DNA from 4 places in the Ruegeria sp. D7 genome. Region 4 is predicted to be linked to each of the others. Evidence: riboswitches for the same ligand, from Rfam matches in the RefSeq annotation. Region 4 holds a riboswitch; each other region holds the start of a gene.
What was found. A riboswitch is a leader RNA that binds a small molecule or an ion and turns the genes downstream of it on or off. The one in region 4 is predicted to bind cobalamin.
Positions count from the first base shown of each region.

Region 1: it holds a riboswitch for cobalamin, as region 4 does, so the genes downstream of both, ACRZ9U_RS17135 (DUF1636 family protein) here and ACRZ9U_RS04750 (DUF1636 family protein) in region 4, are expected to answer to the same signal.
Region 2: it holds a riboswitch for cobalamin, as region 4 does, so the genes downstream of both, ACRZ9U_RS05980 (energy-coupling factor ABC transporter permease) here and ACRZ9U_RS04750 (DUF1636 family protein) in region 4, are expected to answer to the same signal.
Region 3: it holds a riboswitch for cobalamin, as region 4 does, so the genes downstream of both, ACRZ9U_RS07020 (hypothetical protein) here and ACRZ9U_RS04750 (DUF1636 family protein) in region 4, are expected to answer to the same signal.

Region 1 covers NZ_JBQFPG010000014.1:39,118-46,390, forward strand. The annotation lists gene ACRZ9U_RS17120 (AAA family ATPase) at 1-522, shown strand, start outside; gene ACRZ9U_RS17125 (peroxidase family protein) at 519-2,180, opposite strand; gene ACRZ9U_RS17130 (catalase family protein) at 2,199-3,266, opposite strand; cobalamin riboswitch at 3,525-3,732, shown strand; gene ACRZ9U_RS17135 (DUF1636 family protein) at 3,835-4,191, shown strand; gene ACRZ9U_RS17140 (ABC transporter ATP-binding protein) at 4,188-4,973, shown strand; gene ACRZ9U_RS17145 (ABC transporter substrate-binding protein) at 4,992-5,939, shown strand; gene ACRZ9U_RS17150 (iron ABC transporter permease) at 5,941-6,954, shown strand; gene ACRZ9U_RS17155 (LysR substrate-binding domain-containing protein) at 7,009-7,273, opposite strand, start outside.
Region 2 covers NZ_JBQFPG010000003.1:198,214-205,486, forward strand. The annotation lists gene ACRZ9U_RS05970 (AMP-binding protein) at 1-921, shown strand, start outside; gene ACRZ9U_RS05975 (transglutaminase-like cysteine peptidase) at 1,426-2,049, shown strand; gene ACRZ9U_RS05980 (energy-coupling factor ABC transporter permease) at 2,155-2,838, opposite strand; cobalamin riboswitch at 2,915-3,127, opposite strand; gene ACRZ9U_RS05985 (L,D-transpeptidase) at 3,343-4,005, shown strand; gene ACRZ9U_RS05990 (hypothetical protein) at 4,047-4,346, opposite strand; gene ACRZ9U_RS05995 (MerR family transcriptional regulator) at 4,665-5,093, shown strand; gene ACRZ9U_RS06000 (hypothetical protein) at 5,165-5,620, opposite strand; gene ACRZ9U_RS06005 (cation diffusion facilitator family transporter) at 5,755-6,636, opposite strand; gene ACRZ9U_RS06010 (c-type cytochrome) at 6,795-7,273, opposite strand, start outside.
Region 3 covers NZ_JBQFPG010000003.1:394,969-402,241, reverse strand. The annotation lists gene ACRZ9U_RS07055 (ribonuclease T2) at 1-173, shown strand, start outside; gene ACRZ9U_RS07050 (hypothetical protein) at 170-658, opposite strand; gene ACRZ9U_RS07045 (histidine phosphatase family protein) at 764-1,345, opposite strand; gene recR (recombination mediator RecR) at 1,415-2,008, opposite strand; gene ACRZ9U_RS07035 (YbaB/EbfC family nucleoid-associated protein) at 2,073-2,417, opposite strand; gene ACRZ9U_RS07030 (DNA polymerase III subunit gamma/tau) at 2,653-4,413, opposite strand; gene ACRZ9U_RS07025 (phosphatase domain-containing protein) at 4,586-5,086, shown strand; gene ACRZ9U_RS07020 (hypothetical protein) at 5,091-5,498, opposite strand; cobalamin riboswitch at 5,590-5,810, opposite strand; gene ACRZ9U_RS07015 (alpha/beta hydrolase family protein) at 5,932-6,789, shown strand; gene rsgA (ribosome small subunit-dependent GTPase A) at 6,826-7,273, opposite strand, start outside.
Region 4 covers NZ_JBQFPG010000002.1:374,253-381,525, forward strand. The annotation lists gene cobN (cobaltochelatase subunit CobN) at 1-2,760, opposite strand, end outside; gene cobW (cobalamin biosynthesis protein CobW) at 2,766-3,821, opposite strand; gene ACRZ9U_RS04750 (DUF1636 family protein) at 3,818-4,198, opposite strand; cobalamin riboswitch at 4,284-4,490, opposite strand; gene ACRZ9U_RS04755 (NAD(P)-dependent oxidoreductase) at 4,596-5,582, shown strand; gene ACRZ9U_RS04760 (glycosyltransferase family 2 protein) at 5,697-6,704, shown strand; gene ACRZ9U_RS04765 (class I SAM-dependent methyltransferase) at 6,697-7,273, shown strand, end outside.

The sequences.
Region 1 (7,273 bases), on a different contig from region 4:
TATGCGCGTATGGCCAAGGCGCTGAGCGCGGCTGTTCAGGACAAGGGCGGCCCTTATTACCAAGCTGTTGCGACGGCCCATCTTGCCGGGGCTGCCATCAGAACCGGCGAGGCCACAGAGGGCGTGGCCATGCTGCAGGCCGCTTGGGGAAGGATGCACGCAACGGGTGCCGAGGCGGCTGGCGTGCTCGTTAACGCCGAGCTCGCACGGGGCTATCTTGCTCTGGGTGAGATTCAGAAAGGGTTGGATGCGGTGGAGGCTGGTCTGACATGTGCAGAAAACACTGACGAGCGGAACTATGAGGCCGAAATCCACCGGATAAAGGCGGCTCTTCTACTGGAACAAGGTAGTCCGTTCGACGCGGCTGAGGCGGCTTTGCGTGAAGCTATAGCCGTGGCAAATGATCAGGGCGCGGCGCTGTATGAATTGCGCGCGCTGAGTGATCTTGCCTGCATCCGGCCAGCCGATACGGAAGTTGCCGCGCGGATTGCTGAGCTGGAAGAGCGCGCGGTCGCGTCTTAGGTCCCGCCGGGACGTCGACCTAAAGTGCAGTCTTCGGGTTGCAGGTCCAAGCCAACAAAACGCGCCACCTGCGAGAATGACGAAGTTTTCTTCAACAACTGAAAACCCTTCTCTGAAAAAGTCTCAGCTGAGTACAAGTTTTTGGACACCATCGGGTTGTTCATAAGCTGCGTGATCGCGTCATACGCCACCATCGATGTCATCAGATCGCCCATGATCACATCGCCCTTGTGCTGTTCCGCAAAGAGACCAGGGAACAACTCGACCCTATTGACGTCGCAATAGAGCCGGCTCAGGTCGGCAATCAATTCGTCCGCAAACGGCTGATCACCAACCATCTCAGTAAAGCTTGAATGCGGTTTGCGGCAGAAATGATGACGATAAGTGTTCAGCGACGGAAGACGCGCCTTACGCGTCAGGGCAATTGTAGCTTCGACAGGGGCAGGAGCACCGGGCGCAGGCCTTTGGAACAGGAAATCGGGCGTGTTGCGCAGCGACATGCGGGCCGCAGGTTGGCGCGACAAAGATCGGATCATTTCCGCCAAGCCCGTTTGTTCGACCAGTCGTGGATTGAACCTGAAGCCTTCTGGGCCAACCTGTGCGCCGTCGATTATGAATCGCTCGGGGATCATCGAATGCCAGCGGTAGAGCAAATTGAACTCAATCGCGATCTGGTTGGAATGATGCCACGGTTGCCAGCGATTGACGCCAACGGGTAGTTTGAAAGGCATATTGGCGATGTGGGCGATGTAATCCTCAAGCACAAGCTTGATCAGCAATGCGATCAAGGTGCAGCGTGTGGTCTGGAACACACGCTCTTTATCCCAGCCTGATATGCCGCGCTTTTCGCGCCACAACAGATCGGCAAAGGTGTTATGGGCGCGCAACATCAGTGTATTGATCGCGATATAACCTATGGTACCATTGCCATTATCGAGCCCGGTTGCATGAAAGTCGAGCAGTAGCTGGTCAATCGCGTGATCGCTGAGACCCGGATGCGCCCGTTTCACCGCATTCCACAGCTTGCATGGATCGTGCAGGGGCTTTCCGTAATTCTCGCCAGTGGCAAGACTGCCATCAAAGGGGGGCGCAAGCTTAACACCACCGGATTGGTTCTTTTGAAACAGCTTCGGGGCCCACATCTCGCCTTGTGTATCCAGACGAAAGGCCAACCGGTGGGTTAATTCATTGGTATCGGGATCGCGTTCGCGCAGCATGTCGGTCTGAAAATCGTTCAGCCCGTAGATTTGGCACAGATCGACCTCGTGGTTCGAATCCGTCTGATCAACCGGTCCTTTCGCCCCAAAGGTGCGCAGGAAACTGTCGGTAAACCATTGTGCGGCCGAGATAAACAAAAGTGTCGATCCTTGCGGGCACATCAAGGTAAGCGGGCTGCCATCCATTTGTGTCCGTCGGCGAAAGAGATCAGCAACTTCGCTTTCCGACGGCAGGACGGGTGAGAGGTCTTCTGGCGTTGTATGCCGACCGATCCAGCGATGGGAAAACACGCCGGGCCATGTCGTGTAGTCTGCGCCCATCGTATAGGGCCGCGGTCGGTGGATCTTCGCGGCGTTTGCAAGCCTGATCGCGGCTAAATAGCTCGTAACGGGTGGGGAGATCTTGAATCCGAGTTTGATCAGATCATCAACGTCCAGCATCAATACATCTCCGTTTGGTCATCGATTCGGGAACCGGGCGCGGGCCAAGCTCAGATAGGTTCTGAGCCGGATCGCATTAATCGGTCCTAAAGGTTCGTGATCTGCCGTGACACGCCAGGGCGCGAAGCTCATCGCGTCTCCATTCTGCGGATCAAATTCTGCACCTTTGGGAATCGTGATATCCGCCACGGGCGTGACGGTATGATGGTACGGATCAAGAGGTGCATCTGGTTGCGGGTCGCATGCCCACCGGATGCGATTGTCGAGCACATCGAATTCGTCGGCCGGGCGCGGGGGCTCAATCACACACAGCTCGAAGTGATTATCTCCATCGGCCACGTCTTGCCGCAAACACTGCCCGATCCCATCTGGGTCGTCTACCGGATGTGCCGGAATTTTTGGTTTCGCGCTGCGGGCCAAGTATCTGACCGTTAGATCGGGGCCCAGCCGATACGGTGTTGTCGACCAGAAATGGACCTCAAAAGGCGAGTGCATATAGTTCGAGGCAAAATCACTCGCGACGCGAAACTGACGCTTGCCTTCACGAGTGAGGAAGGCGCGAAATCCTGCGCGCAGCCCTTTGGTGATCAACCTAAGGCTCCATTTTCGTCGCCCTTTGATCGCGTGCTGGACCGCTTGTAATGTGGCGACAAGCCTGCCCAATCGCTCATATTCATCGGGGACGTAGCTGGGAAACACATCCTGATCGACCAATACGAAATCGAACTCGTCGCTGAGTTGTGTGGTCCCCAGATGCGCAAGTGCCTCGGCGTCGATCAGCTTGGGGCCTGGCACGTCAAAAAGCTTGATCGCCATCCCGTGGGCATCCGATTTCCGGTCATCCAGATGCGCGCCGTTGGAAAAGCGAAGTGCGGCTGAATAGGCAGCGGGCTGTTCAAACAGGCCGTGACGGAACTGTTCTGGTAGATCGTTTCTGACAGTGAATGTTGCAGCCACGCACCCGTGACTGCGCCCATGCTGAGCCCTTAAGCGATGGCCTTTCCACCGTGCAACGGCCTCGAGATTGTGGTCAATGACATCATCAACAATATCCGGCGGCAATGCGTTTTGCGAAACATGCGTCAAAGAACCGTCTCCTTGGATAAACCCAGGCAATGATCAAACAGGGGTAAGGCGCTGACAAAGCTAAACCTCTAAATTTGTTCAGCTTACCTCAGATTGTCTAATTTCCAAACACACCAACTATGGACAGCCGTGGCCAGACAAATTCGGCGCGCAGCCCAACCCATTCGGTTGGTGCTACGGACACGTGGTTGCCCGCGCTCGATCCTCGACCAGAGTTGGGTGCCTTCGACTTTATCATTGACGTGTCCGGTGTTCTCGGGCACTCAATCGATTGATGGTTCCCGGTGGTGTTGCCGCGGGATGAAAAGGGAATACGGTGAGGTTTGCCAAAAGGTGCCAATTCCGTAACTGCCCCCGCAACTGTAAGCGGTGAGCAAGGCCAAACAGCCACTGGTCCACAGGGTCGGGAAGGTTGGCCGAGCGCGGACCCGCAAGTCAGGAGACCTGCCATCAGATGTTTAACCAACCCGGGGCGGGGCGTCCTGGAAGGAGGCTTTGATGGCGCGTCAATCGCGTGTTTACATTGTCGGCAGCTTCCGCATGCGCTTGGAAACAAGTGGAGTGGACCATGCCAGATACGCCTGATCATTTCATTCTAGTCTGCGAAAGCTGCACTGAAGGGCTGCCCCTTGATGAAATTTGCGATGCGTTGACCGGGAAATTACATCGCAGTTTTGCGATCCGCGCGTCGTCTTGCATGGCAGGCTGCGATAGTCCCAGAACGGTTGGGTTCCAGGCCGTAGGAAAGGCGCAATACCTTTTTGGTGGCATTCAGACCGCGGATGAGGTGCAGGCGCTGGCTGAGTTTGCAGCGCAATATCGTGAAAGCCCGGATGGCTGGACAAATGCCACTGATCGCCCGCAGGCGTTGTTCAATAAAACCCTCTCGCGCATGCCGCGGATCGAACAGGGGGCATCGCAATGACGTTGCGACCCTTTCTGATTGCCGAAAACCTTGAGTATTATGCCCTTAACGGAGATGTCCTGTTGCAGGGCGTCTCGTTCGAGTTGGACGAGGGTTCCATTCTAGCCATCGCCGGCCCGAACGGGGCGGGGAAAACGACGCTTCTCAATCTGTTGTGCGGCGCTGAGCCGCTGGCACTTGGCGATGTTCGGATCAAAGGACGCAGTCTGAAACAGCTCTCCGCCAAAAAGCGTGCGCGCATGATCGCAGTGGTAGGTCAGCAGGAACTGCCCGATGGACGCTTGGCGTTACGCGATTATGTTGCGCTGGGGCAAATACCCATCCGTGCGGACCGCTCTACCGAAGGCCACGCGCAAGAGCTGGACCGGATTTTAGACCTGACCGGTCTCGCCAATCTCGCGGACAAGCGCATGGCCCAACTGTCCGGAGGCGAACGTCAGCGTGCCCATATCGCGCGTGCTTTGGCGCAGAACCCTTCGTTGCTGTTTCTGGACGAACCGACCAACCATCTGGATCCTGATGCAAAAGGGCGGATGCTGTCTTTGGTCGCCGAGCTTGGGATCACCGTGGTCATGATTGTACACGATCTGGTCATGATCCCCGAATTCGCCACACACGTGGCGCTGATGAAATCGACCCGTATGATCGAGTTTGGGTCGGTGGACAAGGTGCTGACACCCGAAAGAGTCCGCGAAACTTTTGGCGTTGATTTCCTCTGCTTTCTCCACGAAGGCCGCGTGATCCCGGCGCTTGATATTCGAAGAACCACAGTCTCAACTTAGTCGAAGGAACACACTGAGATGAAATACATCTGGCCCGTGGCGTTTGCCACCGCCATGGCAAGCGGTGCTGCTGCGCAAGAAGTCACCGTAGACAACTGCGGCGAACCACTGGTTTTTGATACCGCGCCCGAGCGCCTGGTTGTGCATGACATGAACATGACCGATATGGCCTTTGCATTGGGTCTGCAGGACAAGATCGTCGGCCTGACCGGCATCACCGGCTGGTACAAGACCAGCCCTGATTTTGATGCTCTGCGCGGCGACATCCCCGAGCTTGCGCCGAAATATCCGACCGTCGAAAACCTGGTGGCGGTTGAACCCGACCTGTTCTTTGCAGGTTGGTACTATGGCATGAAGCCGGGTGGTGATGTGACCCCAGATACATTGGAACCGTTCGGAATCAAGACCTTGGTTCTAACGGAAAGCTGTGTCCATCTGGACAAGGATCGCCCCGAAGCCAGCATGGATCTTCTGTTTGGCGATGTGTTGCGCTTGGGCAAGGTGATGCAAGTCGAAGACAAGGCCGAGGCTCTGGTCTCGGGCTGGAAAGAGCAGCTGGCAGCGATCGATGCCAAGACTGCTGAACTGCCCAAGCCCCGCGTCTTTCTTCTGGATGGTCCTGCAGATGCTCCGTTTACCGCCGGTAAATTCGCGATTCCCGATGCGATGATCACAGCCGCTGGTGGTGAAAACGTCACTCATGACATGGACACGAGCTGGGGCCGCACTTCGTGGGAGGCCGTTGCCGCATCGAACCCGGAATTCCTGGTTTTGTTGGATTATCAGACCGGCAATGGCGCCGAGGACACCTTCAAGTTCCTGCAGGAACATCCCGTCATGTCGCAGACTGATGCCGTCAAGAACGAACGCTGGATCGGATTGCGCTACGAAGAGCTGACGCCCGGACCGGCAAATATCGAAGCGATCTCGAAGATGGCGCGCGCGATGCATCCGGGTCAGAGCTGATATGGGCCGATTGGGCCTGACGTTGTTGCTGGGGGCGGTCGTTTTGGCCGCCCTTTTGCTGATTTCCACAATCTACGGCACAACCTCGATACCTTTGTCCGAGACCTTCACCGCGATCTTGCGCGGTACCGGGTTGCAGGACGGAGAGATGTCGCCGCTGCATAGGATCGTATTCGACCTGCGATTGCCCCGCGCGTTGTTGGCAGCCGTGATCGGTGCCGGGCTGGGCATCGTTGGCGTGGTGCTGCAAACGACCACACGTAATGACCTTGCCGATCCATTTCTGTTCGGCCTGTCCTCGGGCGCGGCAGCGGGGGCGGTGTTTGTAATTACCGTGACCGGAGATATTCTGGGTTTCTGGACTCTGCCTCTGGCTGCCTTTTGCGGCGGTCTTGTGGCGTCGGGCATCGTGCTGGCGCTGGTTCATGGGCTTCGCACCAGCGCACCGGAAAAGCTGATCCTTGCGGGTCTGGCTGTGTCATTTTTGTTTTCGGCCATCACCAACTATCTGATCTTCGCCGGTGATAGCCGCGCCGCCCATTCTGTCATCTTCTGGATGCTGGGGGGGCTGGGCCTGGCCCGTTGGGAGACGTTCCCGCTGGTGTGCATCGGTCTGCTGCTGATCCTGAGCTATTCGCTTTATCGCAGCCGCTGGTTGGATGCGCTGCTGACCGGGGATTTGACTGCCGCAACTCTGGGTGTGCCGGTTCGGGGTCTGCGGTTCAGCATGTTTTTCACCGCAGCTTTGGCAACGGCCGTGTTTGTTTCCGTAGCCGGAGTGATTGGTTTTGTCGGTCTGATGGTGCCGCATATTGCACGCGGGATCGCAGGTCCCCTGCACAAAAACCTTCTACCTACCGCCGCTATGGTTGGTGCTGCCTTGTTGACCGGCTCTGACATTCTCAGCAGGCTTCTGCTGGCTCCGCAGGAATTGCCGGTGGGGATCGTCACAACTTCAATCGGATCGGTGTTTGTGTTCTTGCTTTTATTCAGGACAGCGAGAAATCAACGGTAAGGCCCTCGATCTTCGCTCCCAAGATATTTCGTCCTGATCAGGTCTGAGCCGAGTTTAAACCTTTCCGTCAGCCGCTTGGCCGAGCCACTTGAACACAAGCTTGGCGCGGTCGGATGAGGTGTTGTGCAGTTTCACGTAGAAATCCAGTTGCGATGAGATGGTTTGCGGCAACAGTCTGACCAGTTTTCCGGATGCGGTCAGCTCCGAGGTCAGTCCCTCCCATCCCAGCACTGCGCCCATATCGTCCTGAGCGGCCTGAAGCGCGATCGTGTAATTGTTGACCCGATGCGCGGAATTCAGCGGGCCTTCATAGCCGAGT
Region 2 (7,273 bases), on a different contig from region 4:
TTGATGGCGCAGTACGATGCCATCGCACCCCTCCTCGACAGCCGCAAGGCCGAGCGCGATCTGGTGGCCTTTCCGGTGTTCACCCTGATCAATCTGGCGGCCGGGCGCACAAGTGTTCTACCCAACTGGAGGTTCAGCAAGCCGGACCGCCTGTCGACTGTGCAGTTGGAAAGCTGGCTCCAAACGCAACAGATCACCCGGGCCCTCATCCCACCATCGCTATGTGAAAAACTGGTTCAATCCGACGATACCGGTCCGTTGCACACGGTGTTTACCGGCGGCGGTCCGGTGTTTCCGAGTCTTGTCGAGGCGTTGAGAACCCGGCACAGCCTGTCAGTTGTGTGCGTCTATGGGTCGACCGAGGCTGAACCGATTGCCCATCTTGACGCCGCGGATATCACGGTGAAGGATCACCGCGACATGGCTGTTGGAAGGGGTCTTCTTGTGGGATACCCGGTGCCCGAAATCACGCTCCGCATCCGCGACAATGAAATTCAGGTCGCCGGCGCACATGTGAATGACGGGTATTTGAACCCGACCCACTCAAAGAACAACAAAATCAAGGAAGGTGACGTCATTTGGCACCGGACCGGTGACGCTGGCGCGCTGGATGATGACGGGCGTTTATGGTTATGGGGGCGCGTCGGGTCCGAAATTGAAGTCTTTTCAGGTACGCTCTTCCCCTTTGCTATCGAAGTCGCGGCACAGCGATGGCCAGGTGTAGATCGATGCGCGCTCGTCAATACCAAAGCAGGCCCCACACTTTGCGTCCAAGGTTCCGCGGATCACATCGACGATTGGACTAAATCTGCGCTTGGTTTTGACGTTCCAAATGTGATTTCGATTAAGCACATTCCTATGGACAAGCGTCATGCCTCCAAAGTCGATCGTACGAAACTTACACGCATAATAGAAACCTGACGCAATATGGCTCGTAGGCCACTGAGCCTGCCCAACTCATCGCTCCCGTCGCTGTGCGCGTTAACAGAGGACTGAGTGTAGCGACGAAGTCATTGTTTTAGAATTTCCAATCAAAACCTGCACACCTTGGTAAGGGGAAATCTGCAATTGCCAGTTACATCTGGCCGCATGAAACATATAATCGCAGATACACTGTTAGGGTGCGCCCCGGCGAACGGTTGATACCCATGTCATTGCACAAAGATGTTCGGCTTGACGCGTCATCCAAATCCGTCCCAAACCTCAAGCGTTTCTAACCCAGAACTACTAGCCGGCTTTCTTCTATGCTGCTGCAAGAATCTCAATTAAGCTCACGCACACAATCACGACTAATAACTGCGCGCTCGCGAACTTTGCTGCTCTGCATTTTAAATTGAATAAGCTGTTGTAATGCGTCGATGAACATAAAAGATTGAAATAGAGTTCTCTTGGCTCGGTAGCTTCGGATACCCAGGAGAAACGAGTATGGGGAAAGCAGATATGACAAAACCTACTTCCGCTCAGAAAAAACTTTCGGAACGGTTACCAGTTTATCTATCGTTGGCCTGTATCATATGCAGCTACCTTGTCTCCGCCGCTTCATTGCAAGCTTCTGAGCTTCCCTGGATCAAACTAGATAGAGAGGTTCAGGCGCCATCGGGCGCCAAATCACTCTGCAAAGATTATTCGTGGGCGTGCGCGAATACTCGTACTTCTGGTCTGCCAGAAGCGCAGGAGAAACAGATCGTTAAAGCGATTAACTTGCGCGTCAATCGGAGGATCCGCGCCGTTTCGGATCAAAACCAATACGGGACAAAGGAATACTGGACGCTACCAATGCAGGGGTCAGGGGATTGCGAAGATTTCGCTTTGCAAAAGAAGTTTGAACTAATGCAGAACGGCTTGGATCCTACGAAGCTACTTATTGCAACTGTCTTAGACACCAATCGCAGTGGCCATGCAGTTTTGGTTTATCGCTCGAGTGAAGGCGATTTGATTCTGGACAATGTCACCAACAGGATCAAATCGTGGAAGGAAACGAGGTATCTTTTCCTACGAATACAGGACCCAAATCACCCTGATCGTTGGGTACAGGTTTCTAGCGGCTAAAAACAATGTGGCGCGCCCTCGAGACGCGCCACAATAAAATTTTGGTCCTGCGGCTACTGGTTGTTTCGCGGCAACCCAAGTTTAGGACACCGCTTCAAACTTTGGTCAAGCTTTCGCAGCGTTGTACAAACGCGGAGTCACCAGACCTGTACTGTTCAAACCGCGCATCGCCTTGGCTGCCGCAAGCACTGCCAGATCAGCAATCGGCTCAATGACAATTACCAGCATATAAGCACCGCCAAAGGACAGAACCGACGCCATGGTTTCTGCGCCGAAACCCTGGCCGTAGAAGGCCCAGAACCCAACCCATGCGACTACTCCTCCCTGATACGTCGCACTTAGGGCAAGAGCTTGGCCATATTTGAGGTCAACATATGCTGTGCCGGGTGCGATGATGCGGCTGGCCAGTGCTTGTAGCGCAAATAGCGGCACCAGCAGAGTGGTCAGGTTGATGAAGTACTGCGGAAGATCGAACGGGGCAAAAAACACACCCTGAATCAGGAGACCAGCTGCCAATCCAAAAGCCGCGGGTGCAGCACCGAGAAGCAGAAACAGCGTCGACCCTAGGATGAAGTGGACTTCAGAGACACCAACCGGGAAATGCGGCAGGACTTCGAAGAAAAGGAAAACCCCAACGGTGGCGAGCACCGAGCGCATAACAAAAGATGCAGGTCCATTCGCTCGCAATGTGGAAAACGTTTCTTTCGCTGCGTAAGTAGCCGCACCTGCGGCGGTAACATAGGAAAGCGCGATTTTGGCACCATTCACGATGCCCGGTTCGATATGCATGTTCTTTCTCCCTACCGCCTCACCCGGCGGCTTGTCAGGTTGAATCGACCGTAAGGCCGACAGGTTCAGTCTGGGCATAGCCCGGCGCTTTACGGCAGGTCTCCTGACTCGCGGGTGCTCGCTCCGCCAACCTTCCCGGTTCCATTACGAACCAGTGGTGTCTTGGCATCGCTCTCCGCTCACAGTTGCGGGGGCAGTTACGGAATTGGCGCCATTGAAAACACCGAACCGTATTCCCTTTTAATCCTTTTGGCTTCCGCCATCAGGAACCGAAAACAAATCACCGCTACAATGGCGGCTTCGCCTGTGTCAATTGTCTTTGCGACCTATTCCAATGTAAACTCGACCGAAGCAGGATTCACGCAACCGGTCACGTGATCAACTGGGTAATCCAAGCGTTACCTGAAACCTCTTGAAGCTCTAGCTGCTAGAGGCTTTAAGATTCGAATTAATTCGCGATAGTGCGATCCAAATACGTTAAACTTGTGAACCAGGACGAGACCTATGCTTACAAGGCGCCATTTCATTCAATCCACCACAGCGCTGTTCTCGGCGTCTGCGGCCAGTCCATTGATCGCCAAAACCTGGCCAACCGCATCGCAGAAGACCTATTGGGACAGTCAGGTCACGCCAATTGGTTACGATCCAATGACCTCAAATCCGTGGGGTGTTCATGACCGTTTTTTACCAAGACGCGTCGCGGCAAATGATGGTTTGGTTCCAGGTGACATCCATGTGGATGCCGTCGCGCGCTATCTCTACCATATCGAAGAAGGCGGGACCGCAATGCGCTATGGCGTAGCGATCGCGCGCGGGAACCTTTACGAGCCCGGCACCTATGTTATCCGCCGAAAGGTCGAATGGCCACACTGGACACCAACCGCTTCAATGATCGAGCGCAACCCCGAATACGCGGAATTCCGGAATGGCATGGAGCCCGGGCCGAATAATGCTCTCGGCTCTCGTGCCCTTTATCTATACGTTGGAGACCGAGACACATATCTCAGAATTCACGGCACGCCTGAGCCAAGAAGCATCGGCGGTCGCGCAAGTTCTGGATGTGTGCGAATGATCATGGCTCATATCAATGACCTCTACCCAAATGTGAAAACCGGCTCGACCGCTTTCCTATACTCTGCCGAAGATAGCGTCACAGCCCGCTCATGAATATTGGGCAGCGTACATGGACGTCGCTGCCCTCATTTCGATCAGGCGTCGCGCGCAATGCAGATCGGAGCGCCATTCGTCGCGCGCAATGGTACCAATGTCGTCTCGACGGGTCCGCTGTGCTCATACCAAAAGCAATTGTCTTCGGGCAGGAGGCGCGCTGTGGTCAAATCCTGCGCCGGCCCTGCCAGCGCTACGACCGAATCTGGCACGTTGCCTGGTTCAAGTGCTTTGCTTTTGGCCCCGGTGAACTGGGCTGAGCAACCAGCCGTAATCGAGACTAACGTGATGGTAATTGCGATGCGTTTCTGCATTGATCTGTTCCAAATTTTTTGCGTCATCTGCAATTAGATTGCATCCACACGGCCGGCCCGCAAGACGAATTGAACTAACAAAATCGCAGGCAAAGAACCCGGATGAAAAAATATTAAAGGTATTGAAGCTCTAGTTACTGTAGGAACTATTTACAAAGGACCATAGAGATTCTTGAGGTCCAATCATGTCATCCGATACCCATAGCCACGACCATGGCCACGAAAACAAACATGGTCACCACGCATGCGGTAGCGGCTGGGTGTCACAGGCCCACCGGCCGGAAGGTGCTATTGTGCGGCGCCAACTCGAACCTACATAAGCTGTAACTTTGTAAGGAGACCCAGATGCTGACGATCGGAACGCTTGGAAAAAAGACCGGAACCAAGGTTCAGACGATCCGCTACTACGAGCAGATCGGACTTATGCCGGAACCGGGGCGCACCGAAGGTGGCCAGCGGCGTTATGGCCATACCGAACTGGATCGTCTGGCTTTTATCCGTCACGCCCGCCAACTGGGGTTTTCGCTTGAGGCAATACGCGAACTGCTTGATTTGTCCGACGATCCAGATCGCCCATGTCATGAAGCTGACAGTATTGCGCGCCGACAACTCAAACAGATTGAGCAAAGAATGGCACGGCTGGAAGCGTTACGGAACGAGCTGGAGCGCATGGTGCATGAAAGCTGTGGCGGCAACACCTCGGATTGTCGTGTTCTCGAAGTTCTACGCGATCATTCCGAATGTCTTACTGATCACGAAGAAATCGGCGCGTAACCCTGGGCAGCGTCGTAGCGAACTGGAATTAGCCCCTTGAAGCTATAGTCACATTAGCAATTACAAGTCTTTTAGAGTTGATTCGACGAGAGACCAAATGCTGAACCGTGACCCGTTGCTACCATTCGCCAAGGACCGAAGCCTTGAAACGTCAGCGCCGGTCGCGGCGCGCTCCTCAACAGTTCGGTTCTGAGCATTCTTTCTCTCATACCGCCCGTTTTCGATCTCTTCCTTGGTTCCGTCGGCGTAACGCACTTACCCGACCCCGAGTTATCATCCCGATCGTCGTCGCGATCATCATCCCTGTCATCGTCACGATCATCATCCCGGTCATCGTCACGATCATCCCCGTCTTTCCCTTTGCCGCTTTTGGCAATGGCATATGACGGTTCAAAATGTAGGCGGCCATCGTCATCAAAGGTTGGCACATAAGGCGTCGCGGCAATCAACGAAGCCAACGCGCGGTACTTAGAAGTTGACCCAGCTTTCTTTGAATTTTCATTTTCGCCTCCAATTTTGATCGACACGCTTCGTGACATTGGAGACAGGCTACTACCGGCCCGACTTTCCCACATCGGGCTTAGGTCTGACGAATTTCAAGCCGAACGTCTTAATCAGATCAGTCAAACCAATAGATTCTTTGCAGAACCAAATGAGCAGTTTAGTGGGGATCAACCCCGTCGCCTTTCAGCTCGTCATCAGGTTCGAGGTGGATGACAAAGACGGAACCCGGGTACAGACACTCTAGTTCTTCCTCTATGTCGTTGCATATATCGTGCGCTGCGCTGACTGGCATCGTGCCATCCACAACAAGGTGAAACTCTACAAAGATAACATTCGCGGATCTGCGCCCTTTGAGGTCATGATACTCTAAGGCTGCGCCGAGATTTGCTTCGATTGCATTAGAAACAGTCTGCAAGTCATGTTCCGACAGGCTCACATCCATCAGGCCATCGACGGATGCCCGAATAACTTTCCAGCCCTCCCACAAGATGTTCAGCGCAACAAGAATTGCCAGGATCGGGTCAAGGATCAACCAGCCGGTGACAAGCGCTAGTATCAGTCCTGCGACGACACCAACAGAAGTCATAACATCCGTAAAAATGTGGCGGGAGCTCGCTTCCAAGGCGGGCGATCCCTCGCGCCTACCTGTCCTAAGCAAGAGGAAGGCCCATGCACCGTTCACACCCGTTGCAACGATATTGACGGCAATTCCAAGCAGCGGCGCATCCTCAAGATGCGGGTTCGGGAGCACCAGTACAGCTTCTCTGATGATCAAGAACGCCGCCAACACAATCAGCGCGCCCTCAACCACGGCTGAAAGATACTCCGCTTTTTTATGACCAAAGGGGTGGTTTTGGTCAGGGGGCTTATTGGCAACCCGAACTGCGAAATACGCCAACAAAGCCGCGACAACATTCACGGTTGATTCCATTGCGTCTGACAACAAAGCCACCGAACCTGTCAGCCACCAAGCCAACAGTTTCAGGGCCAGTACCGCAATGGATATCGGGATAGACCAAAGAGCGATTTTTTGTGTCATTTGGCCGCGACCCTCAGTCAATCATGTACAGAAACTCGGGTGATTGGTGAGCTCCGATGTTCAAAACGTAAAACAGGTGTTTGGCGAAAAGGGAATAGGTCTTACGGCATCCTATTGGCGACAGCATCTGGTCGCCGCTGCGTGGCGCCAAACGACTGTTATTCGGATGAAAGCCCGGTCGACGAAACAGGAACAGCCTTGAGATAGGCGGCAATCGCCAAACGGTCCTCATCCGTCAGCCGTGAGGTGTTCTCGATGACGTCCACCATCTCACCACCCGCACTGTCATAGTCTGGTGTAAAGCCAGATTTTAGGTATTCGGCAATGTCTGCCTCTGACCAATCAAGCTGGTCTGAGGTTAAGCCGGGGATACGACCTTTCCCGTTTGGATTTGGTGCACCCGTCAGCCAAAGGTCTCGTTTCAGGCCCCCTAAACCATTTCGCGGGGTATGGCATTCAGCGCAATGACCCAGCGCCTCGACCAAATACCTGCCATGTTTTTGTTGGTCGGTCAGATCACCTTCGACCACCCAGCCTGATGACATGAACAAGAGCTTCCATCCCCCCAGTCCGCGCCGAACGCTGAAAGGAAAACCTACTTCATGTGCAACACTTTCGGTTGCGGCCGCTGGCAGCG
Region 3 (7,273 bases), on a different contig from region 4:
TTCTCAAGGCCAATCCCACGCTCGAGCCTGACATGATCACCATCACCTGTAAGCAAGGCTATATCGAAGAAGTCCGCCTGTGCTTGTCCCGCGATCTTGACCCGGTGCCCTGTGGCCGCGACGTGATCCGTGATTGCACCGCCAAAGACGCAGTGTTTGATCCGATTCGTTAGAGCTTTTTGTTCTGGCAGTCGCGCGCATAATCCAGCGCTTTGGCGGTGCCTTTCAGATCAATCGCCATGACGGTCTGACCTTCTGGATTGTAGACGGTCATGGTCTTGTTCTGCGCAATCGAGGTGACGAAACTCCGGTCCGTAAAGAACACCGTCGCGCCGGGCACGCGATCCTGCTTGAACCCGATGGCGGTGGCATCAAAGCTCTTGCCGTCCAGCTCAAACCGGATTGGGTATTGTTCCCCCGGTTTAATGTCGCCCCAAGCCTTGTTGTAAACTGTGAAATACCCGCGATTATCCAACGCGTCATAGCCTAGCCGCACCACCGAGAGGTCCTGATAAACGGTTTGTATCAGGCACCCATTGCCAAGATTGGGGTCCATCATGATGTTCCAGCCTTCGACAAAACCTTTGTCGATAAGTTCCTGCGACAGGGCGGCAGTGGCGGCGAAGGCGGCTAAGGTGAGTGCGAGAAGGCGGGTCATTATGTGCTCCAAGTCTTTCGCTCAGTGGAATTTAACTCTGTTCGTTTTTCAAGCTAATTTGAGATTTGAATCTAAAAGGACACCAAAAACACTTATCCGCCAAGATCATTGCAAACTACCCGTCTTGGTCAAGATCGTCTCGGTGCCGTTTGACAGGCGAAAAACACATCCTTGGGTCCTGGGAAGTTTTAACAGATCGTTGATGCCAAGGCCCAGCCAAATCCCGCGCAATATCAGTGACGTAACCCCGTGCGTCACCACGATTGCGGATTCGTCTTGCTCGTCTAAGAACGATTGTACCCTCTCATAGATCTCGTCAAAGCTTTCGCCATCCGGGCTGCGAAAATACCAATGATAGGACTCGTATGGGCAATCGATTTGAGTCCGAATGAATTCCCGCGTCGCGCCTTCCCATTGGCCAAATGCGATTTCCGTTAACCGGTCATCGTTTGCGAAATCAAACTGGGGTGCAATCGCCAGCCTTGCGGTGTGTTGCGCCCGCTCCTGCGGGCTGACGAACACGCGTTTAGGGTGGTTGGGGATACGGCCAAGTATCTCCCGCTGCTGCCGCGCCTGATAGATACCGGTTTCCGTTAGCGGAGAGTTCTTGCGGCCTTGAAACTTGCCCAAGGTATTCCACTCGGTTTCGCCATGTCTTAGGACAAACAGATCGGGGTACTTGGTCAATGCGGTTTCCTGAATTACCCACAAGCTAATTTCTAGTGTAGATTGACAGTGCATGCCGAACACACTTTGTCAGATTTCCTTCCTCGCCCGCAAAGCCGCCGTAATCGTCCCATCATCCAGATAGTCCAACTCGCCCCCAATCGGCACACCTTGTGCCAGGGATGTCAGACGAACCTGCCCCTCCAACTGATCCGCGATGTAGTGGGCGGTGGTCTGACCATCGACGGTGGCGTTCAGGGCGAGGATGATCTCGGTGATACTCTCGGCCACAACCCGGTCCTTCAACCGGGGGATGCGCAATTCATCCGGGCCGACTCCGTCCAAAGCCGACAACGTGCCGCCCAAAACGTGATAGCGGCCCTTGAAGACCCCGGCGCGCTCCATCGCCCAAAGATCTGCGACGTCTTCGACTACGCACAGTTCTCCGGTTGCGCGGGCCTCATCATTGCAGATGTCGCAGATATCAGTGGTGCCCACATTGCCGCAGTTCAGGCATTCACGGGCAGTTACGGCTACCTGCTGCATGGCGTCAGAAAGCGGCGTCAGCAGCAGGGCGCGTTTGCGGATCAGGTGCAGGACTGCGCGGCGGGCCGAGCGGGGGCCGAGACCGGGCAGCTTGGCCATCAGGTCGATCAGATTGTCGATGTCACTGTTCGAACTCACCGTGAGACCCTCGCAATTGGGCCAGGGAAACACGCCCCGGCCATAGATCCGTCAGGAGGGTGTATCAGAACGGCAGCTTGATGTCTGCGGGCAGGCCCATGCTTTCGGTCAGCTTGGCCATTTCTGCCTGCGAACGTTCCTGCGCCTTGGTTTGGGCGTCCTTGATCGCGGCGAGGATGAGGTCTTCGACTACTTCCTTATCGTCACCGTTAAAGATCGACGGGTCGATATCCAGACCTTTCAACTCGCCCTTGGCGGTCGCGGTGGCCTTGACCAGCCCGGCACCGGATTCGCCGACAACCATGATGGTGTTCAGCTCTTCCTGCATGTCAGTCATCTTGGTCTGCAGATCCTGCGCGGATTTCATCATCTTGGCCATGTCACCCAGGCCGCCTAAACCTTTTAGCATCGGTAATCTCCTGTCACTCGATTTGTGGCCTAGATACGAAGCGTAACCGCGCGGCACAAGAGGTCAGGATACTCCCGCCCGTCGTCAAGGTCTTTGGCAAGACCTTTCCTCCCGTTGGGGACGGCAGGGGGCAAGGGGCGCTGCCGGGCCCAAAGCCGCTCAGGGGTATCGGCGTTAGCCGGTGGCCCGTGGCGGGGGAGGGAGCATTTCGTTGAGGTGCGCTTATGCTCGAAAGTCAGTCCTCTTCAAACGGGTCCCATTCGTCTTCGACCTCGGGCAGGGCTTCGGTTTCGACTTGAGCGGCGCGTTGTTCTGCGGTTTCGATGCTCTTGATCCGCGCTTTCGGGAAATGAGTCAGCACTGCTTGCACCAGAGGATGCTGTTCAGCCTCGGCCTTCAGTGCCAAGTCTGCAGCGTCCCGTACCTCGGCAATGGTCGGTGCGTTGCCCTCAGCGACAATAGAAACGGCCCACCGGTTGCCCGTCCAACGCTGCAGCGACGCGCCCAATCGTTGTGACAGGTCGGTCGGGGCGTTGTCGGTTGGGGCGAACTCGATCCTGCCCGGTTGGTAGGATACCAGACGCACGCCGTTTTCGACCTCGACCAACAACTTCACATCCCGGTTGGCTCGGATCAGTTCGACCACATGTTCAAATGTTGGATAGCGTGCCAGCGCTGCCTGCACATCCTGGGCCAGCGCGGCCGTTGGCCCGCCTGCGTTGCCGCCGATTCCCGATGCGGCATAGGCCGATCGGGCCACAGCCTGTGGCGCGGCAGGAGCATGTCCCGGCGCACCGATTCCCTTGCCGGGGCCACCATTGGGCGGCGGAGGCGTATCTTGCAGACGCTTGATCAGCTCCTCCGGGCTAGGCAAGTCGGCCACATGGGTCAGGCGGATCACGGCCATTTCCGCAGCCATCATTGCGTTGGGTGCGGCGGAAACTTCCTCGAGCGCTTTCAGCAGCATTTGCCACATGCGTGTAAGGACTCGCATGGGCAGAGCCTCGGCCATTTGTTGACCTCGGGCGCGTTCGTCGGGGGAAACGGTGGGATCTTCGGCGGCATCCGGGGTGATCTTGACCACCGAAACCCAATGCGTGATTTCAGCCAGATCGCGTAAGACGGCGAGTGGATCAGCCCCTTCGGCATATTGCCCGCTCAGCTCGGTCAACGCGCCTGCAGCATCGCCGCGCAGGATCATATCCATCAGATCCAGCACCCGGCCCCGATCGGCCAGCCCCAGCATCGCGCGCACCTGATCCGCGCTGGTTTCACCGGCCCCGTGCGAGATCGCCTGATCCAGCAGTGAGGTCGCATCGCGCGCCGATCCCTCGGCGGCCCGGGTGATCAACGATAACGCATCCTCGGCAATCTGTGCCCCTTCGGCACCTGCAATTTTGCGAAGCAGTCCGATCATATCCTCCGGCTCGATCCGGCGTAGATCAAAGCGCTGGCAACGGGACAAGACGGTCACCGGGACCTTGCGAATCTCGGTGGTGGCAAAGATGAACTTCACGTGTTCGGGGGGTTCTTCCAGCGTCTTGAGCAGCGCGTTGAAAGCGCTGGTCGACAGCATGTGAACCTCGTCGATGATATAGATCTTGTAGCGCGCGGACGCAGCGCGATAGCGGACGCTGTCGATGATCTCGCGGATGTCATTGACACCGGTGCGGCTGGCGGCGTCCATCTCCATCACATCGACATGGCGGCCCTCCATGATGGCTACGCAGTGTTCACATTGACCGCAGGGTTCGGTGGTAGGGCCGCCGCTGCCATCGGGACCGATGCAGTTCATACCCTTGGCTATGATCCGAGCGGTCGTCGTCTTGCCGGTACCGCGGATGCCGGTCATGATGAAGGCCTGCGCGATCCGGTCCGCCTCGAAGGCGTTTTTCAGAGTGCGCACCATGGCGTCCTGACCGACTAGATCGGCAAAGGTTTCGGGGCGGTATTTGCGGGCAAGAACCTGGTAGGCGGGGCTGGGCGTCTCGGTCATGTCTGCTCTGTCGGATTCGCGTTACGCCGCAGCGTAGAGGCCCCCGCCGCCCGCGTCCACAGCCAGCCGGGACGATTTTCATTTTGGAATGCGTGGGTATGCGGCTAAAATCCACTCTATTCTATTTATTGGACCAGTATGTTGTTGGGTGAAGTTTGTTTGGGGGGAGATTATGTCGCAACTGGTGGTTTATGCGTTGCAGGTCGGCGGAGGCACCTTGGCCTTGTCCTCGATGCCTGGGCGTGGAGGAACGTATGCAGAAGACCTTGATCTTATCGCAGACTGGAAGCCCGGGCTTGTGATCTCGATGACGACTGAGGTTGAGATGATTCAGGATGGTGCGCGGAATTTTGGCGCTGATATTCAGGGGCGTGCCAGCAGATGGGTGCATTTGCCGATCGATGATTTTGGCACGCCACCCAAGGAGATTGTGGAGCGCTGGCCCCGCGTTGGCGCGACTGCCCGTCAGGCGTTGTCAGGTGGTGGCCGTGTGCTAGTGCATTGCCGTGGTGGCTGTGGCCGATCCGGGATGGTGGTTCTGCGTCTGATGGTTGAATGCGGTGAACGGCCTGAGGCGGCATTGAAGCGATTGCGTACGGTGCGTCCTTGCGCAGTCGAGACAAATGCCCAGATGCTTTGGGCCGTTGAACCGGCCCGTGTTCAAGCCGTTTGACGGCCTAGACACCAACATGTGGCGAGATTTCGCCACCGGTATGTGGTACCAGAAGCGAAGCCTCAAGCATGGCGCACGGATGGTTCCTCAGCAGGTCAGAGGGCAGGCTGCTGAACTCGGTCCCGAACATCATGTCAGCGTAGTCATCAAGCCGGTCGATCGCAGTTTCAGGATCGGCGCCGCAGAATACGCGGATCTGATCACATTGGGCGCGAAAGCGGGCGGTACACCCCTCTGGGCAGTGCGACAGGTCTATGCTGCCTTCAATTTCGAACTCAGGTTTTGTGATCGGCTGTGCAGACGACATGGCCTGCGTCAGAGCCCGCGCCATCTGCGCCAATGCGGGGCAGGGTGCGCCAGTACGTTGGCACACGGTCGCCGTGAATTCGTGTGTTTTGGTCTTCCAGATCATCAATGCGCCCTCCGCGCGCAAGGCGCGGGCGTGGCACAGGTTGGTCGTTGCGGAGCACGATCAAACCCGTCCCGGACACCCCGCCCGAGTTTCGGTTCTACATCCGATGGCAGGTCTCCTGACTTGCGGGTCATCGCTTTGCCGACCTTCCCAGCCTTCAAGGCCAGTGGTATCTCGGCATTGCTCTCCGCTTACAGTTGCGGGGGCAGTCTCGGACTAGGTTCTTTCCGGATTTATCCGGGCAGAACCGCACCGTGTTCCCTTTTCATCCCGGCCCGATTGGGCGCGAGAACCATCGCGACATGGCTAGCGGCTGCGCCGTGCCCGAGTCAAGAAGATTGCGTCAGGCAAGTGACGTATGGTCCAGTCACGTCAACCTTGACTTGAGGCGCTTCGGGTGAACTGATCAGTTCAGTCGGTATTGGAGGGCACCATGTTGGACACGCAGCAGGCGGTTGTGACCGAGGATTTTCAAATCCCGTCCGGCCCGGCAATGTTGTCGGCGCGGCTTTACCGTCCGGTTGCCGACCCCGAAAAGGTGGTCGTCATAAACGGTGCGACTGGGGTGCCGAGGGATTACTATCAGTACTTCGCCCGATGGCTCGCCGAAGAACAGGGCATGGCCTGCCTGACTTACGATTACCGGGATTTTGGTCACTCTTTGGTGGGTTCGCAAAAGCGGTCAAATGTCACCATGGCCGATTGGGCGTTGATCGACATTCCATCCGCCCGGGCCGAGATGCGCCGACGGTTTCCGCAGGCCAAGCTATGGAGCATCGGTCATTCCTTGGGCGGAATGTTTGGCCCGATCCAACCCGATATCGATCAGATCGACAGGATGATCTGTGTCTGTTCGGGTCTGGTAACGCTGGCGGATCACCCTTGGCCTTATCGCGCTTTGGCGGCGTTGTTCTGGTATGGTCACGCGCCGCTGGTGGTCAAGGCGCTTGGCTACCTGCCCGGGCGGTTGGTCGGGTTTGGATCGGACCTGCCTGCCCAAGTCTATTGGCAATGGCGCAAATGGTGCACCGCCCCCAAAAGCTATGTGCCAGAGATCGGCACGACACTGCCCGCCGCCCGCTGGAAAGACTTGGGCAAACGTGTCGATCTGTTTACCTTCGCAGATGATGAAATGGTGCCGCCGGATGCTGTCTGGCGTCTTGCCGATCTCTATGGACCCAAAGCCGGGCGCCATCTGCTTGCACCAAGCGAATTCGGAGTGTCCAAGATCGGCCATATAGGTGCATTCGCAAGACGGAATGCGGCAGTCTGGCCTAGACTGATCGCCTGATAGCGCTGGGCACCGGTAGGTCGGTGCCCAGCTTCGTTATAGCCCTTTACGGGATTTTTTCTCGTGCATCACGCTGCGCACCATCTTGCCGAACGCCTTGTCGCGGGCGCGGGCCTGCGCCACCGAAGCGGAATTGTGTTGGTCTTCGCGCCGCAGCTTGCGCCAGCGGTCCAGCCGCGCGGGATCAAGCGTACCAGCGTCGATTGCCGCCTGCACCGCACATTCGGGCTCGGTCTCGTGCTGACAATCCGAGAAGCGGCAATCCAGGCTGAGGTCTGAGATGTCCGAAAATACCTCATCCAACCCCTCCTGCGCATCCAGCAGACGCAACGCGCGCATGCCGGGCGTATCGATCAGCCAGCCGCCATTGCGCATGCGATGCAAGGCGCGTGCAGTTGTTGTGTGCCTGCCGCGCGCATCATCTTCACGGATACCTGCGGTGGCCTGATCCTGCCCCGTCATCCCGTTGGCGAGCGTCGTTTTC
Region 4 (7,273 bases):
ATCTTGCGCTATATGCTCGCCTTCCAAAGCGAAGGAACTGGCATCAAGCCAAGCCTCACCCGCTTGCACGCGTGCCTCATCCGTATAGGTTTCGGACAGATGAGTCATGTTCAGACCATAGCTGCCGGGGGCTGGCCCATAGACCCGCGCCGCAGGCTCCTGACCGGCGTAAGGATTCCAGTCGGGTGCTTCATCTCGTTTGGTCAATGCGCGGACAGCCTGACCGTACAGCGCTGAAAGCGTCGGGAACACGTCCCGGAACAGGCCAGAGACGCGCAGTGTTACGTCCAGACGCGGGCGGCTGAGATCGGTGATCGGCAAAACTTCGATGCCCGAGACCCGCTCAGACCCTTTATCCCAAACCGGCTTCACTCCCAGCAGGTGTAGCGCCATGGCGAATTCCTCGCCCGCTGTGCGCATAGTGGCCGAACCCCATAGATCGACGATCAAGCCCTTGGGGTAGTCGCCTTCTTCCTGCAGATGCCGCCGAACCAGCTCTTCGGCGAGCTTGACGCCTTGTGTGTAGGCCGCGCGCGTGGGAACCGAGCGTGGGTCGGTCGTATATAGATTCCGCCCGGTCGGCAAAACATCCGTACGCCCGCGATAGGGGGATCCGGACGGCCCGGCCTCGATCCGTTTGCCCGCTAAAGCGTCAATCAGGGCAGAGCGTTCAGCTTGGGCTGAGGGGGCAGCGTCGAATTTGCCCGTCTCATCGGGGACGCGCCCATAGATATGCAGCCCATCACCGAACTGGCTTTCCTTGATGTCGCAGACAAATCGGTCAATGCGCGTGATCGCCTCGGCGGTACAGGTGGCCTGATCGAGGCCAAGATCGCTTTCCAGCCCGATGGCCTGCGCCTCGTCCCGGATATCTTCCTGCAGGCGGTCACGGCGTTTGGGGTCGAGGCCATCCGCATTCGAGAACTCGTCCAACAGCGATTCCAGCCGCACCATGCGATCTGGTGTGCCGCTTTCCTTCATCGGGGGTGGGATATGGCCCAACGTAACCGCCCCGATCCGACGCTTGGCCTGCGCGGCCTCGCCGGGGTCGTTGACTATGAAGGGGTAGATCACCGGCAGATCGCCGATTAACGCCTCGGGCCAACATTCGTTGCACAAGGCGACTGATTTTCCCGGCAACCATTCCAGCGTGCCATGTGCGCCGATATGGATCAGCGCATCCGCGACCAATCCTTTGCGCAGCCACAAGTAAAAGGCGACGTAGGCGTGGCGCGGTGTGCGCGACAGATCGTGATAGTCGTCATCGCGCAGTTCGGGTGTGCCGCGCTCGGGCTGCAGCGCGATCAGAGCCTTTCCGCGACGCAGCGCAGTGAAGTGGAACGCGCCATTTGTGAAAGCAGGGTCGTCTTCGGGAGTGCCCCAAACCTTATTGAGATCGGCGCGGAGTGTTTCCGGCAGCGCCGCCAGCGCCGCCTGATAATCCTCTAGCGGCCATGAAATCCGGGCATCAAGAAGAGTTTCAGCAATCGGCTCGGTAGGCGCGGTGTCATACCCTTCGCCTTGCAGATCGAGCAACATTGCCTCAGCCGAGGCCAGCGCATCCAGACCCACTGCATGTGCCATCTGCCAGTCTTTGCCGGGATAGGTCGATAGTACCAGCGCCGGAACCTGCTCCGCTTTGGGTTTGTCGTGAAGGTTCAGCCAGCCGGAGACGCGGTTGATGATGGCTTCGATCCGTTCGGGTTCAGCCCGATGAGCGAAGCGAGAATACTCGAGATGCGGGTCGCGTTTGCCCGGCTCTTTGAAGGATACGATGCCCGCGTTGATCCGCCCGTCCACTTCCGGAAGGACCACATGCATGGCAAGATCAGCTGGTGAAAGGCCACGTTCCGCTTCGGCCCACGCTTTGCGGCGTGAGGTGGCCAGCGCCACCTGAAAGACCGGCACCTCTGCCACATCGAGAGGTGAGGTGCCTGATGCGCCCTTGCCTGAGAATGAGGTGGCGTTGACGATCGCCGAAGGCTTCAGCGCTACAATAGTCTCGCGCAGCCAATCGGCGGCATTTGGTGCTTTGAGCGACGGGGCAAACAGGCCGACGGCCTCAAAACCTCGCGCGCGCAAGCTGCGGATCAGCGCTGCGATTGGGGCTGTGTCCGCCGAGGTCAGATAAGCACGATAGAAGGTTACGATGATACGTTTCGCATCACCGGGCAGAGCGTTTTCTGCAGGGATCACGCCGTGATCTGGGCACCAGGCACCGCATTCGGGGATGGTCTTGGCGCCCATGACCGGACCTGCATACAACCCCGCAGCCAGTGCCATCTGCGCCAGAGCGGCCTGCGCCGCGACCTCACCGCCGGTGTCGCACAGATGCGCCAGCCGCCGCAGGGTCGAGACAGGCAGGGTAGAGTAATCATCCAGCCGCGTATCCTCGCGACCGTCTGCGGGCAGTACGGCCAGTGCAATCCCTTTGGCCTGCGCCAGCGCCAGAACCTGCTGCAAGCCGTAGGCCCAATAGGGCACTCCACCGATCAGACGGATCAGGATGCCCTTTGCGCCCTCCAGTGTCTGCTCGACATAGGTGTCGACTGAGAGGGGATGCTTCAGCGCCGTCAGATTGGCCAGCCGCATCGTTGGCATGCGTCCTTCAGGCCCACCTCCACGATGCCATCCCGCCGCGAAAGCGCCAAGGTCACTGTCGGAAAAGGACAGCACCACCAGATCAGCCGGGCTTTGGCCCAGATCGGTCGGGGTCTCGGTTTCTTCGAGCCCATGGCTTTCGCGGAAGACGACGTGCATAGGTCTTACTCGGCAGCCTCGGTTACACCCACGAGGATATCCCGGATCTCGGCCTCTTTGATATCGTCATGCTCGGCAATGACCACAAGGCGCGAGCGACGGTCTTCGCCGGGCTCCCACGGGCGGTCATATTGGTGACGCACGCGCGCACCGACGGCCTGAACCAGTAGGCGCATGGGCTTGCCCTGAACGGCGGCATAGCCTTTGACGCGCAGGATATTCAACTCGTTGGCCAATCGTTCAATCTTGGCGACCAGATCAATCGGATCGGTTTGCTCGGGCAGTTCAACGATGATGCTTTCGAAATCGTCATGCTCGTGATCGTGATGGCCGTCGTGATGGCTGGGACGCGCGTCCATGTCATCCTCGGCCGCGGCTTCTAGACCCAGCACGACGCGGACGTCCACGGCACCCTCAGCCACTTCGACTACGGGCAGGGGGCGGGGCGCTTCGGCGGCGATGATCTCTTTCGCTTTCGCAACGCCTTCCGGGCCAGCCAGATCGGGCTTGGTCAGCAGAATGATGTCGGCGCAGGAAATCTGATCCTCGAACACCTCGGACAAGGGAGTTTCATGATCAATCGAGTCATCTGCCATGCGTTGCGCATCCACCGCCTCGACATTCGGTGCAAACCGACCAGCGGCCACAGCCTCGGCATCGGCCAGAGCAATCACGCCATCGACGGTGATTTTCGAGCGGATATCGGGCCAGTCGAACGCCTTCAGCAGGGGTTTTGGCAGGGCAAGACCGGAGGTTTCGATCAGGATGTGATCGGGGCGCGGCTCTAGTGCCATCAGGGCTTCAATGGTCGGGATGAAATCATCGGCCACGGTGCAGCAGATGCAACCATTGGCCAGTTCCATGATGTTTTCTGCGGGGCAATCAGGAATGGCGCAGGACTTCAGGATATCGCCATCGACGCCGACATCGCCGAATTCGTTGACGACCACCGCCAGACGCTTGCCCTGCGGGTTCTGCATCAGGTGTTGCACCAAAGTGGTTTTGCCCGAGCCCAAAAAGCCGGTGATCACAGTGACGGGGAGTTTCTCAAGATTGCTCATTTCAGGGCTCCAATCGGGGGAATGCGGGCCGCACAGTTTTTGCGGAAATGTTCAGGACGTTCGCGCCATTTGACCAAACCGTCCTCGGTGGCGAGGTATTTGGCTGCGCCTTCGACGATGGTTTCGACATGGTCGATCTCGTTCAGATGTTCATACACGAAAGTCCAGCGATCCGGTCCTCCGCGTAGCACGATCGAGCAGCCTTCATCGCAATTCGACAGGCATTCCACAGCTTTCAAGGTAATGCCTTCGGGCAGGCCCGCCTGTTCAAGCGCCTTGTGCAGCAACGTGCCGGGGCGCTGGGCGTCATCCTCGACAGGCAGCCCGCGACGGCAGGTAGTGCAAACCAGCAGTTCGACCGGTGCGGTCTCGGTCATGTCTCTCATCCCCCCAAATCCTCTTCGTGGGGGACGGGGTTTCATGCGGGCCGATCACAGCCCCACACCGGAACACCCCGTCCGGTTTCATCTTCGGGCGTTGGCAGGTCTCCCGGCTTGCGGATGTCAGAGGAGGCCTCTGTCGGATGTCCCGCCTTCCCGGCCATACTGCCAGTGGCTTTGGGCACCCTCTCCGGTCACGGTCGCGGGGGCGGCTGCGTTTGACGGCAAAAACCGCTGACGCATTCCCTTTTCATCTGCTCTCGCAGACACCAACGAAAGGGACATGCGGCAGGGCAGGGTTGCTTGTCAAGCGAGTCGCGCCGATCCGTGAAAAAGCGGATAAAAAGCGACCTGTCGGGGTCGCTGGGCGGCATGATACTTCTGCAACGACGTGCTGGCATGGCAGCAAGATGCGAACAGGAGGATACCGCGCATGAAAGTAGGGTTTATCGGGCTGGGGAATGTAGGGGGCAAGCTATCTGGATCGCTGCTACGAAACGGTATCGATCTGACGGTTCATGACCTGAACCCGGATCTGGTGACCGAATTCGTCGCCAAGGGTGCCAAAGCCGCCAAAAGCCCGGCGCAACTGATGCGCAATTGCGATGCTGTTATAACCTGTTTGCCTTCTCCTGCGGCCTCGGATGCGGTGATGCAGGAAATGTTGCCAGAGGTCGGCCCTGGCAAAATCTGGATGGAAATGTCGACCACCGATGAAGCCGAAGTCAAACGCCTTGGCGCAATGGTCATTGAACGAGGTGGGGCTGCAGTGGATTGCCCGGTTTCCGGCGGATGTCACCGGGCAGCGACGGGTAATATCTCGATCTTCGCAGGCTGTGATCGTGAGACTTTTGAACGTATCCTGCCATTCCTGACCACCATGGGGCGGCGCATTTTGCACACGGGCGATCTGGGCTCGGCCTCTGTTCTGAAGGTGTTGACCAATTATCTGGCTACCGCCAACCTGATCACCTGCGCCGAGGCTTTGGTGACAGCCAAGGCCGCCGGTATGGACCTTGGAACCACCTATGAAGCGATCAAGATATCGTCAGGCACATCCTTCGTGCACGAGACCGAAAGTCAGGTCATCCTGAACGGCTCGCGCGATATTTCCTTCACCATGGACCTGGTGAAAAAAGATATCGGTCTGTTTCAGGAGGTCGCCGACCGTGCCGGAGTTCCCCTTGAGATAAACCCATTGATGATCAAGATTTTCGAAGATGGTATCGCGCGATATGGTGAGCGTGAACTGTCCCCGAACATCATCAGGCGGCTAGAGGACGCGACCGGACTGGAGATCCAGGCGCCAGGGTTCCCAACCGAGATGCTGGACGACGAGCCAGAAGAACCGGGTTACGAGGTGATCCCGCAGAATCGGTAGATCAAATAATCGGCAAGCGTTGCGGCTGTCTGGCGACCTGGTTGGACAAAATTCTGGGGCTATTCTAAATAGGTCAACAGGAATCCGACACCGGCACAGGCAAGAGAACAACTTATGACCAATGAGACCTTTCTCATCGTAACAACGATGAAAAACGAAGGGCCTTTCATGATCGATTGGGTGGCCTACAACCACGCAATCGGCTTTGATGACATTCTGATTTATACCAATGATTGCGCTGATGGTACCGATGCCATGGGCAAACGGTTGCAAGCGCTTGGCTGGGCTCACCACGAACGAAACAGGCTGGGTCCGCGCGCCGCGCCGCAGGTTCGTGCATTTTCGCTTGCGCGGAATCATCCAAGCTATCTGTCATCGGATTGGATTCTCAGTTTGGATGTGGACGAGTATATCAATATCCGTTTGCCCAATAGTGATATAAGAAGCCTCGTTGAGGCCAGCGGCGTGGCGGACGCGATCTCGATCTGCTGGCGCATGTTCGGAAACGCGGGTCAGAACGATTTCGTTGATCGACCCGTACCTGAGACTTTCTTTCAGGCCGCCACGGAAGACGGCTATCCGCATCACCGGACCAAAGGGTTCAAAACGCTGTTCCGCAACAACGGAAAATTCAGCCGTTTTCGCGCCCACCGTCCCAGGATCAATCCAGAAGATGCACCGAACCCTGACGCGCCATACGAAGGCGTGTTGTGGCGGGATTCGGGCGGGAACCTGTACCCAGCAGACCAAGTGAAATGGAAAGCATGGCGTGGTTTCAGCCATGAATTTGCGCGCATTCATCATTATGCTGTGCGCAGCACTGATAGCTTTTTGGTCAAGCGCGACCGTGGGCGCACCAATCATGTGGGGCAGGATCAAGGGCTCAAATACTGGCTCATGATGAACCACAATGATGTTGAGGATCGCTCAATTCTGGAACACATGCCGGCTATGCACGACATCAAATCTGAGATGATGGCAGATCCGCAATTGGCAGACCTCCATCACCAAGCATGTGAGTGGCACAGGTCGAAAGCCGAAGAATTGAGAGCCAGACCGGACTGGGTTGATCTGGTTGAAGCGTTGCAAAATTCCTCTACCGGAGAAGACGTCTATGGGTGAAGCTGTATCTGCTGAGGATCGCCGCAAGAAGCAAGCTGAGCAGCGCGAGCGGAAGGATTCCCTGCGGCGCGAAGTGCTCAAGACCATGCCGCATGGACGGCTGAGCGTTGAAATTGGCGTTTGGAAGGGCGAGTTTTCGCGGATTCTGCTGGAAGAGCTGCAGCCCTCGAAATTGTGCCTCATCGATCCCTGGCAAGTACAGCAAGACCCGGATGGCGGTGCTTCGCTTGCCGGAGCGCGCACGCAAAAGGATATGGATCGAATTTACGAGGCAGTGACTGGCAAATACAGCACCGAGATTGCCAAGGGGCAAATTTCGATCATTCGCGACTATTCGCGACCAGCGCTGCGTTTGTTTGAAGATCAAAGCATCGGGTTCGCCTATCTGGACGGCGACCATTCCTACGAGGGCGTAAAAACGGATCTGAGTGCTTTGCTGCCCAAGATGATCGAAGGCGGCGTAATCATGCTTGACGATTATCACAGGCGCGGTTGGTGGAAAGATGACGTGATGCGTGCGTTCCACGAATTCCTCGGGGCACATTCTGCGGGGCTGCGGCTCAAGGCCA